DNA from 3 places in the Comamonas fluminis genome. Region 1 is predicted to be linked to each of the others. Evidence: riboswitches for the same ligand, from Rfam matches in the RefSeq annotation. Region 1 holds a riboswitch; each other region holds the start of a gene.
The links. A riboswitch is a leader RNA that binds a small molecule or an ion and turns the genes downstream of it on or off. The one in region 1 is predicted to bind cobalamin.
Positions count from the first base shown of each region.

Region 2: it holds a riboswitch for cobalamin, as region 1 does, so the genes downstream of both, JDW18_RS12575 (FecCD family ABC transporter permease) here and JDW18_RS20140 (ABC transporter substrate-binding protein) in region 1, are expected to answer to the same signal.
Region 3: it holds a riboswitch for cobalamin, as region 1 does, so the genes downstream of both, JDW18_RS09740 (TonB-dependent receptor domain-containing protein) here and JDW18_RS20140 (ABC transporter substrate-binding protein) in region 1, are expected to answer to the same signal.

Region 1 is NZ_CP066783.1:4,363,044-4,366,316, reverse strand. Features, by position in the region: gene JDW18_RS20145 (FecCD family ABC transporter permease) at 1-689, opposite strand, end outside; partial or broken gene JDW18_RS20140 (ABC transporter substrate-binding protein) at 750-1,600, opposite strand; cobalamin riboswitch at 1,889-2,116, opposite strand; gene JDW18_RS20135 (GNAT family N-acetyltransferase) at 2,175-2,699, shown strand; gene JDW18_RS20130 (short-chain fatty acyl-CoA regulator family protein) at 2,859-3,273, opposite strand, start outside.
Region 2 is NZ_CP066783.1:2,661,624-2,664,896, forward strand. Features, by position in the region: cobalamin riboswitch at 739-1,001, shown strand; gene JDW18_RS12575 (FecCD family ABC transporter permease) at 1,210-2,295, shown strand; gene JDW18_RS12580 (ABC transporter ATP-binding protein) at 2,259-3,080, shown strand; cobalamin riboswitch at 3,130-3,273, shown strand, end outside.
Region 3 is NZ_CP066783.1:2,036,737-2,040,009, reverse strand. Features, by position in the region: gene JDW18_RS09740 (TonB-dependent receptor domain-containing protein) at 1-1,711, opposite strand, end outside; cobalamin riboswitch at 1,780-2,022, opposite strand; gene JDW18_RS09735 (DUF904 domain-containing protein) at 2,278-2,487, shown strand; gene JDW18_RS09730 (cell division protein ZapA) at 2,528-2,908, shown strand.

The DNA of each region.
Region 1 (3,273 bases):
ATCCCCGCTACGGCCACCGAGGCCGTCAGCAAGGTGTCTGGCCAGCGCACGCCACTCAGATTGCCCAGCAGCCAAAACATGATGCCGCGCGCCTGCTCGGCACTTCCCGACTTGGTGATGATGAGCGAGGTCAGTGCATTGAACAGTTGCGAGCCAGCAATACCGGCCAGCACAATCTGGCCGCCGTTACGCAGCCCGCCATTGCCTGCGGCATGGGCGAGCAAGGCCACCAGTGCAAATGCGCAGATGGCACCAAGGAATGCCCCTGTGGTCATGGAGATGAGGCCAGCCCCAAGGCCCGCCACCGACACCAGAACCGCCCCCGTGGAAGCACCGGCAGAAATGCCCAACAAATAGGGCTCGGCCAAAGCATTGCGCAGCAGCGACTGCAAGATCACCCCGGAAACCGCCAGGCCCGCGCCGCAGCTGGCGGCCACCAAAGCTCTGGTCAGCCGGTAGTTCCAGACAATGCCTGCGTTGATGGGGTCTATAGCGTAGCTGGCACCCAGAAGCTGATTGGCCAGCACCTCATACACAATGCGGGCCGAGATATCGGTCTCGCCAATGGCAATGCCCAGCACCACCGCCAGCAACAGCAAAGCTGCGGCAGCGATTGCCAGCAAGGCCATGCGCAAAAGCAGGCCCAGCGGAATGCGTGAGCGCCCCTGACTCAGCGTGAAGGTGTTCATGACACAGCAGGGGCGCATGCAAAGTGCACGCAAAGTGCATGGCGCCCATTTCCGCTCAGCTTACTTAGCGATGCCTTCAATCTTCAGCACGGCATTGGCGATCTGCTCCATGCCGTCCACCTGGCGAATCGAGCCCTGCAGCGCATCGGCATCCACGATCACGATACGGCCGTTTTTGACGGCATCCATGTGCTGGGTGACGGGATCTTTCTTGAGGAATTCCAGCTTCTTTTGGTAGTCATCCGCAGGAAAGCGGCGACGATCCATGCGGGCGATGATCAGCACCGAAGGGTTGGCCTTGGCAATGGTTTCCCAGCCCACTGTGGCCACTCTTCTGTCGATTCGATCACGTTGCGCAGACCCAGCGTCTGCATCATGTAGCCCGCCACGCCGTTCTTGCCAGCCATATAGGGGTCAGCCGCCAGGTCTGCGCTAGAGAACCACAGTGCGGCAGACAGGTTGTGCAGCTTGGAAGACTTGACCTTGGCCACCGCCTGGGCCTGACGATCGCTCAACTCCTTGACCAGGCTTTCACCGCGCGATTCCACATCAAAGGCCTGAGCCAGCTGGCGAATGCTTTTGTACAAAGCCTTGACGTCGTAGCTGGCGGTACGTGTGCCGTCCGAGCCCACCAGATTGTTCTTGCCTTCGCAGTCTGCGGGCATGGCATAGGTGGCGATGTTCAGGTCATGGAACTGCTCGCGCGTGCCAACCACGCCGTCCTTGCCCACCATCCATTCAAACTGCGAGACCACCAGGGCCGGGCGCTTGCCGATGACCGATTCAAAGCTGGGAATGTTGTCCGACAGGCGCGGCACCTTGTCGTTGATGGCCTTGAAGCGCGGCTGCACCGGGTTGAACCAGAGGGCTGTGCCCACCACTTTGTCGCCCAGACCCAATGCGTAAAGCATCTCGGTACCAGCCTGGCCGATGGTGACCACCGATGCAGGCGCTTTGTCGAGCTTGACGGTGTAATTGCAGTTCTGCAGCCGCACCGGATAGTCAGTGGCGTACGCAGAAAAAGAGGTGGCGATCAGGGCAGCGCTGGCAAGGCTTCTAAGCAGCATCGGAATAACTTTCCAGAAGCGGCGAGAAGCACTCTGGAAGATATGGCAAGCCACGCGCCTTCGCATCTGCCTGGGTAGGCAGCGCAGTACTGGAACGATGAGATGCACACTCCCCGGACACCCCGCCGGCAATGATTGATAGATGCTCTGGCAGGTCTCCTGACTGGCAAATCATCGCTGGCGCATCGCCTTCCCAAACAGAGATGTTCAGTGGCTATTGGATGGCTGGCTCATTGCCTACAGTTGCGGGGGCAGTTCCATTTCACGGGCCGGCAAGCAAAGTGCCGGACCACTGGATTCCCTCATGCATTCACCACAGCGAATACATGTTCTTGCGAAACCAAAGTTGCGGTAATGTAGCTGATTTTGTAGCAGCAGTCACAGGCCCGTTGGACGAATGCGCTAGTTTTCTCTGTTCATGCCCACTTCAAATTCCATTTCCATTCAGCGCGTTCGTGACTTGCATCAAGTCCAAAGCTTTCTGCAAAACGTGCGCATTTCCATGTTCGCCGGGCGCATCAACGCACAGGAGACACCTGAAGACCTGCGTGAATTCGAAGCGACCTATCTCTCAGGCAGTGGCTGCATGCTGGCGGCTCTCGATTCTCGACAAAGCGTTCAGGCAACAATTGCATGCCGTGTCTATGACGGCAGATTTCCGCAGTTAAATTTCCAACAGCACAAAGTCATGGAAGTCGTGCGCTTGTTTGTTGCGCCAGAGCATCGGCGCTCCGGGCTGGCCGGGCGGATGCTGCATAGGCTGCGCACTCATGCAGAGTCTCAAAACGTGGACGTTCTTTACCTGCACACACATCCGTTTTTGCCTGGCGCTCTGGAGTTCTGGCAGAAGCACCACTTTGAGGTCATTGATCGAGAAGCCGATCCGCTGTGGCAAACCATTCATATGCAGCTTGCTTTATGTGAATCAACCAGCCTTTCCTAGACTGCGTCAAGCCTCACAGAATTACGCCTCTAGAACTCTATCGAAGACAGGCCATCCGCAGGAAAATGTCTGCGGATGGGGTTGTTGAACATCTCGACGCAGCTGAAGATATCGTCGCGTATTTCTTACCTTGTTGCATGCCGACCTCACATGGCAAGCCTACCCGTAAGGCACAAAGCCGCTTTCGTTTTCATTGACCCGCAGAGGCTTGCCCACAAACGGGAAGGCGCGCTGCGGGCAGGCATTGCGCTCACAGACTTTGCAGCCCATGCCAATCGGAGTGGCGGCCTCAACCTTGCGCAAATCCAGCCCCTTGGAATACACCAGCCGCGCGGCATGTTGCAAATCGCAGCCGAGGCCAATGGAGAAAGTCTTTCCCGGCGCGCCCCAGCCCTGGCCTGCGTGGCTGATGGTGCGGGCAATCCACAGATAGACACGTCCGTCGGGCATGGAGGCGAGCTGCGGCACGATGCGCCCCGGCTGGGTAAAGGCCTCGTACACCACCCAGAGCGGGCAGGTTCCGCCAGTCTTGGAAAAGTGAAAATGCGTGGCCGACTGGCGCTTGCTGATATTG
Region 2 (3,273 bases), 1.7 Mb from region 1:
AAGCTGTCCCGGTACACGGATAGTGGTGATCGTACCCTGAAGCCCTTTGCGTGGCCGGTTGTTGATCTTTAAGTAGCTACATGATGCCTTGTCAACTTCCGCTTGGGGTCGATTTACGACAGTCACGGTGCGTTCACAGCATATGACTGGCGGTAGTGTCTCTGCCGAATACAGCCTTACCGAAGGCAAGTGCTCAGGATTGTGGCCAGCTTGGGGTGAGCACCCCACCTGAGCGAAGGCAGCGAGCCCTTTTTTAAAGCCTCACAGCCGTTCTTTTAAAACGCCCATCCTTCATCAGGTTGGGCGTTTTTCTTTGCAATGCGCCTTTAAATTCTCAATCTTCCACTTCCAACCTCCCACGAAGTCGGAAGTTTTGAGAATTGAGGGCCATCCGACTATGTGTTTGATTTTTATAGATATTCTGAGGTTGGAAGCAAAGCAGCTTCCGACCTCGGAACTTCCGACCTTGAAGCAGCGGCACGACTCCTGGCTACGCAGGCAAACATCCCCCTAAGCGCCCGATTACACAAGGGAAACCGGAAATCCCATGCCCAGCACCGTTTAGTGCGCTAACGGCCCACTCTGGCCGTTTTGTGCCCCTGGTCGGCCCATTCTGTGCCAAAGCCACCGAGTGACTCTGCAGACCCCACATCGCCCGCAAACCCGCGTTATCATTGGGCCAGGGCAGAATGGGTGTCGTGCAGGTTATGTGCCAAAGTGGTCACCTCCCCACTAGTCTGCCCTGCCCCAGCAACAGGTGCCCGATGTCCATTCGGGTTAAACGGGAACAGGGTGCAAAACCCTGGCTGCCCCCGCAACGGTAAGCAGATCAACACCGCTTCTGGGCTTTTGCAATATATGCAAAAAGCCAGCCACTGGCGTTCTACGTGGCCTCGTCATCGAGGTGCGCGGCAGCGCCGGGAAGGTGAAGCAGTGGGCATGGGGCCTCGCGCCCCAAGCCATTTGCCAGCCCGGATACCGGCCTGTTATTTGCAACACCGGCCTGCGGGGAGCAGCGTGATGGCAACAGGCTATGCCGCGCTTTCACCGCACGCGCACCCTCCCGCCTGATCTCATCGCCTGCATGCAAGCCGCCTGCTTTGACAAGATAGCGATGAGATTTCCCACACGGCCTTTGATCTTCCACCCTGCCCTTACACAGCAAGGCGATAGCCCGGCATCTGGCCTGACCAGCGTTCTACGGCTCTCATGACGGCGCCTTCGACTCAAGCCTTCACCCGGCAGCGTCATCAGCTGAAACTGTGGCTGTTTGCACTGACGGCCGTGCTGCTGCTGTCTCTGACGCTGGCCATTACGCTGGGGCCGGTGCGCATTGGGCCCACTCAAGCATGGCAAATCACCGCGCATGAACTGGCGCAGCGCCTGGGCATGGAAACCCAGCCTGCCAGCTGGAGCACGGCCCAGTATCAGATTGTCTGGCGCGTTCGCCTGCCGCGTGTGCTGCTGGCGGCCATGACTGGCGCCGGCCTTGCCCTGGTGGGTGTAGCCATGCAGGCCATGGTTCGCAACCCGCTGGCTGACCCCTACCTGCTGGGCGTTTCATCGGGAGCATCAGTGGGCGCCGTCAGTGTGCTGGCCTTTGGCACACTGGCATTTGCGGGGGAACTGGCCTTACCACTGGGCGCTTTTGGCGGCGCACTGGCAGCCTGCACAGCGGTGTATTTTCTCGCCCATACCAATGGACGATTGCAGGCCTCGCGATTGATTCTGGGTGGCGTCGCCATTGCCTACTGTCTTGGTGGCGTCACCAGCCTGATCATTCTGACAGCCAACCAGCGTGAGCTGGCGAACTCCGTGCTGACCTGGACTCTGGGCAGTCTGGCCGGAACCCGCTGGAAAGAGCTGGGGCTGCCTGCTGCCCTGCTGCTGGCAGGAATTGCGCTGCTGCTGGCGCAGGCGCGTTCGCTCAATGCATTGCTGTCTGGCGAAGAAACTGCAGCCACTCTGGGTGTGGACACCACACGCACCCGGCGCTGGCTGTTTTTGCTCGTCTCGATGGTGACGGGAGTTCTTGTTGCGCTGACAGGCCCCATCGGCTTTGTGGGCCTGATCGTGCCGCATATCACCCGCATGCTGGTGGGCGCCGAGCACCGGCGGGTACTACCTGTCGCAGCGCTGACAGGTGCCATCTTCCTGGTCTGGGTCGATGTGTTTTCCCGCATCAGCTTTGCCCCTGCCGAAGTGCCCGTTGGCGTCATCACGTCGCTGCTGGGCGGGCCCTTCTTTGTCTGGATGCTATGCCGCAAGAGCGCCCGGGAAAGGATCAGCCTGTGAACGGCCAACACTACTTGCTGGAAGCCCGGCAACTGCACTGGCAAGCTGCAGCCACCCATATCGTCAAAGACATCAGTCTGCATATTCAGCGCGGCGAATTGGTCGGCCTGCTGGGGCCCAATGGCAGCGGCAAATCCACCTTGCTGCGCATGATCTACCGCATCCTCAAGCCTTCCAGTGGCACGGTCTGCATGCAAGAGCAAGACGTCTGGCAGCGCAGTGCCCGCGACAATGCCCGCGCCATGGCTGTGCTGGCGCAAGAGAACACCGGTGAGTTTGATCTGCGCGTCTGTGATGTGGTGCTCATGGGGCGCACCCCCCGTCAAAGCGCTTTTTCTCGCGACAGTGAAGAGGACTTGCGCATCGTCACTCAGTCTCTGGCACAGGTGCACGCCCAGGCGCTGACCGAGCGCATGTTCTCCACCCTCTCAGGCGGTGAAAAGCAGCGAGTGCTGATGGCCAGAGCACTGGCGCAGCAAGCCCAATTGCTGGTGCTGGACGAGCCCACCAATCACCTGGATGTACGCCACCAGTTCGAGCTGATGAACCTGATACGCAGCCTGGGCCTGACCACACTGGCTGCACTGCATGAGCTGCCGCTGGCCGCCCATTACTGCGACCGCCTTTATCTGCTCAAGGATGGCGCGCTGGCTGCACAGGGCACGCCCGCCGAGGTGCTGACGCCGCAGATCATTGCCCAGGTCTATGGCGTGCAGGCGCAGGTGCGCATCAACGAGCGCAGCGGCAAGCCTCTGATTGAGTTCATGCCGGACCAATTGCTCTGAATAACGCTTGAAAGCGCCCAAGGACTGCTAAACTCTTGCGGCGCCTTGATGGCGCTTCGTTTCGGAAGGTGCTTGCTCTTAAAACAGCGAGTGAAACGGGAACAAGGTCTGATCTCTCGATCAGGAAGCCTTGGCTGCCCCCGCAACGGTAAGCAGGAACACACAGCTCACGCAAGTCGCAGCAGCGCTTGCA
Region 3 (3,273 bases), 2.3 Mb from region 1:
CCATCAGCTTGTCTGCCGAGTTCTTCGCGTCGTCATAGCGCTTGCCCACAGACTGAGCCGACGCGCCGAAGGTCCATGCGCCCCAGTCCTTGTCTGCAGACAGACGCGTGACATGGCGGGCGCGACGCGGCAGCAATGTGTCGGTCAGAGTGTTGCGAGGATCCAGTTGGTCATAGTCCGCACGCAGCTTCCAGCCCATGAACTGGCCGCTGTAGCCCAGCGTCCAGCCCTTGATACGGCTGCGAGGGATGTTCTCGGGCTTGGTCGTGTTCGCGATATAGCCGCGAATGCGGTTGTCGAAATAAACCAGCTTGACGGAGTGCCCACCTTCGCTCCAGGTCACACCCACATCGGTATTGCGACCAAATTCAGGCTTCAGGTCTGGCGAGCCATAATCTGGCCAGTACAGCTGATTGAAGGTCGGCGCCACAAAGCTTGTGCCATGCGAGGCATGCAGGCGCCACTGGGAGTTCAGACGAAACCCATAGCCCACGCCCCAGGTGTTCTTGCTGCCGAACTGCGAGTTGTCATCGCGGCGCAGATTGGCCTGCCAGCTATGTGCGCCCTGCTCACCGGTCAAACCGACAAAGCCGGAATTCACTGTTCGCTCCGTCACCGAATATTTGGTGCTGCTGTTGACTTCCTGCTCCAGTCGTTCAAAGCCTGCAACCACCAGGCCAACGGGCGTGGCGATATCGTTTTGCCACTGGTACTGGCGCTGAGTGGTGGCAAACAGGCCCGGCAGGTTATAGGACTGCGCGGAATCAATGGCATTGCTCTCATCACGCGAATGGCTGATGGTGAACTTGGACTTCCAGTCCTTCAGGATTCGCCCAGTCACCGAAGCCGTGCTGACCTGCGTGCGCAAAGCACTGCGGGTATCCACGCCAGGGCCGTCATCGAAATGGGTGATGCCTTCCGAATACAGCACGCTGCCGTCAACACGCCAGTCAGAGTTGATCTCATAGCCCAGCGAGGCATTCAAAGAGCTCTGGCGAAACGGGTCCCGGTCGGGGTTGTAGTTTCCGTAGGCCACCTTGGAATTGGTGGAGGAAAAACCATGTTCGGTCGTGCGCTGCGCATTCAGCGAATAGTTCCAGCCTTGCTGAGAGCCATTCAGACCCGCGGCGGCCTGCGCATAGTGGTCACTGCCCAGCGTGACACTGGCATATGGATTGAAAGGCTTTGCGCCAGTGCCCTTCTTGGTGAAGATCTGCACCACGCCACCAACTGCATCGCTGCCATACAAAGAGGATGCTGGGCCCTTGATGACCTCAATGCGCTCAATGGATGCCAGAGGAATATTGGCCCAGGAAGGGCCGCCGCTGGTTGCCGAGCCATAACGCACACCATCCACCAGCAAAATCGTGTGCCGGCTTTCCGTGCCGCGCGTGAAAACGCTGGCTTCCTTGCCCAGACCGCCATTGCTGGTGATCTGCAGGCCCGCCTCACGCTGCAGCAGCTCAGGCAGGCTGCTGCCTGCGGCGCGCTCGATCTGCTTGGCATCGATGACTGTCACATCTGCCGTCAGCTGTTCAATGGAGGCTTCGGCGCGGCTACCAGTGACCACGGTTTCTGCCATCTGGCGTGCACCCGCATCCTGTGCATGGGCGGCAAACGAAGAAATAGCGCACAGCACAGCCGCAGCTGCCACACGAGTGCAGGCAAATGGCGCCACGCAGAGCTGCGCGGACGAAGAGTTTCTGGACATGAGAAATCAGCGAGAAAGCGCTCACGCCAGCCTACCCGCCGACACTGAGCAACACATGTCCGCAAATAGCAGACACACCCAAGTTGGCCGGTATCCGGGCTAGGCGAATCGTCCTCTTGCCAGCCTTCCCAGCGCGCAAGCGCCAGTGGCTATCAGGGAAAAGGAGGAATGCAATGGCACTCCATTCGCCGACCGTTGCGGGGGCAGCGCAGGCCCGGCGCACCAGTCAAATCTGGCAAACACCTCCCTGCTTCCCGTTGAACTGAGGCGGCAGAGCAGCCGCATCGAGCACCAACAGCCGCGCATTGTAATGAAGTTCAACCCGTGCTCATCCTTCATTCGAAGGAGCCGGGTGACGATTTTTTACCTTAAAAACTCAGTTTATGCAGACGCAATCTGCGTATGGCGCTACGATTTTGCGAAATCAGGCACTCATCTGCAAAAAGACAGGTTTCACCGGTATTCGCTGCCCCTGTGCGGCAACCCTCCCGAAACATGTACAAGTCAGGTTTTGCGTGCAATTTAATGCCCACCTACTGACTGCAAGACCTACAATGGCAGAGTCTATGACCCCCCAGCCTTCTCTTGATCTCATTGCCGAGCGCGTGGAGCGTCTGTTGGTCCGCCATGAAGAACTTCAGCGCACCAATGCCTTGCTCACCGACCAGGTCATCGCCCTTACTCAGGAGCGTGATTTGCTGCGCCTGCGCCTGCAGGCAGCACGCGCCCGCGTGGACGCGCTGATCGAACGCTTGCCCGCTAACCAGGGAGAGTGACACTGTCACCTTCCGCCTCCAGACCCTGTCACAGACGCCCATGAAGCAGATCGATGTGCAAATCATGCAGCAAAGCTATGTGCTGACCTGCCCCGATGGCCAAGAAGAACGCGTGATGGAGGCCGTCCGCCGTGTGGACGATGCCATGACCCGTGTACGCGACTCCGGCAAAGTCCGCTCGCGTGAGCGCGTGGCGGTGCTGGCAGCGCTGAACATGGCCTTCGATGTGCTGGACCGTGATGCCCAGCAGGCCCACATGGCAGCAGCCCAGGCCGAGATGCAGTCCATGCAGCAGGAGCTGGCGCCCCCCGCAGAGCTGGACGAAGCCGCAAAGGCCGAGCAGCAGCGCCAGCAGGAACTGGCTGAGCAACTGGTGCTCAAGCTCGACCACGCGCTGGAAAACGACGCACGCCTGCTCTGAAAACTGTCAAAGCCTGAAAACATCAGGGCAAAGCTGTTTTGCCGACTGCAGGTTTAACATTCCCCGTTAAAATAGCACCTGTCTGCAAATCTGCCGGTTTTTATATTTCCTTGAACCAATGCTCACTGAGCACGGGCTTGGTAAATCACCTATTGAGCGTGATCGTCTCGCGTCAGATGAACCCAACGATAGGTTGCCCTCGCCCACCTGAACCCCCGGTTCAGGATGACGAACCGGTGGCGTTTGCAGACACCTTGTTTCTGAGGGCAGTTGACTATCCAGACAACGAACACAACTGCCTGATCTGAATTTGAAGCCCGCTGATGCGGGCTTTTTTCATGGGTACTTCAGGTTGATGCCGTGAA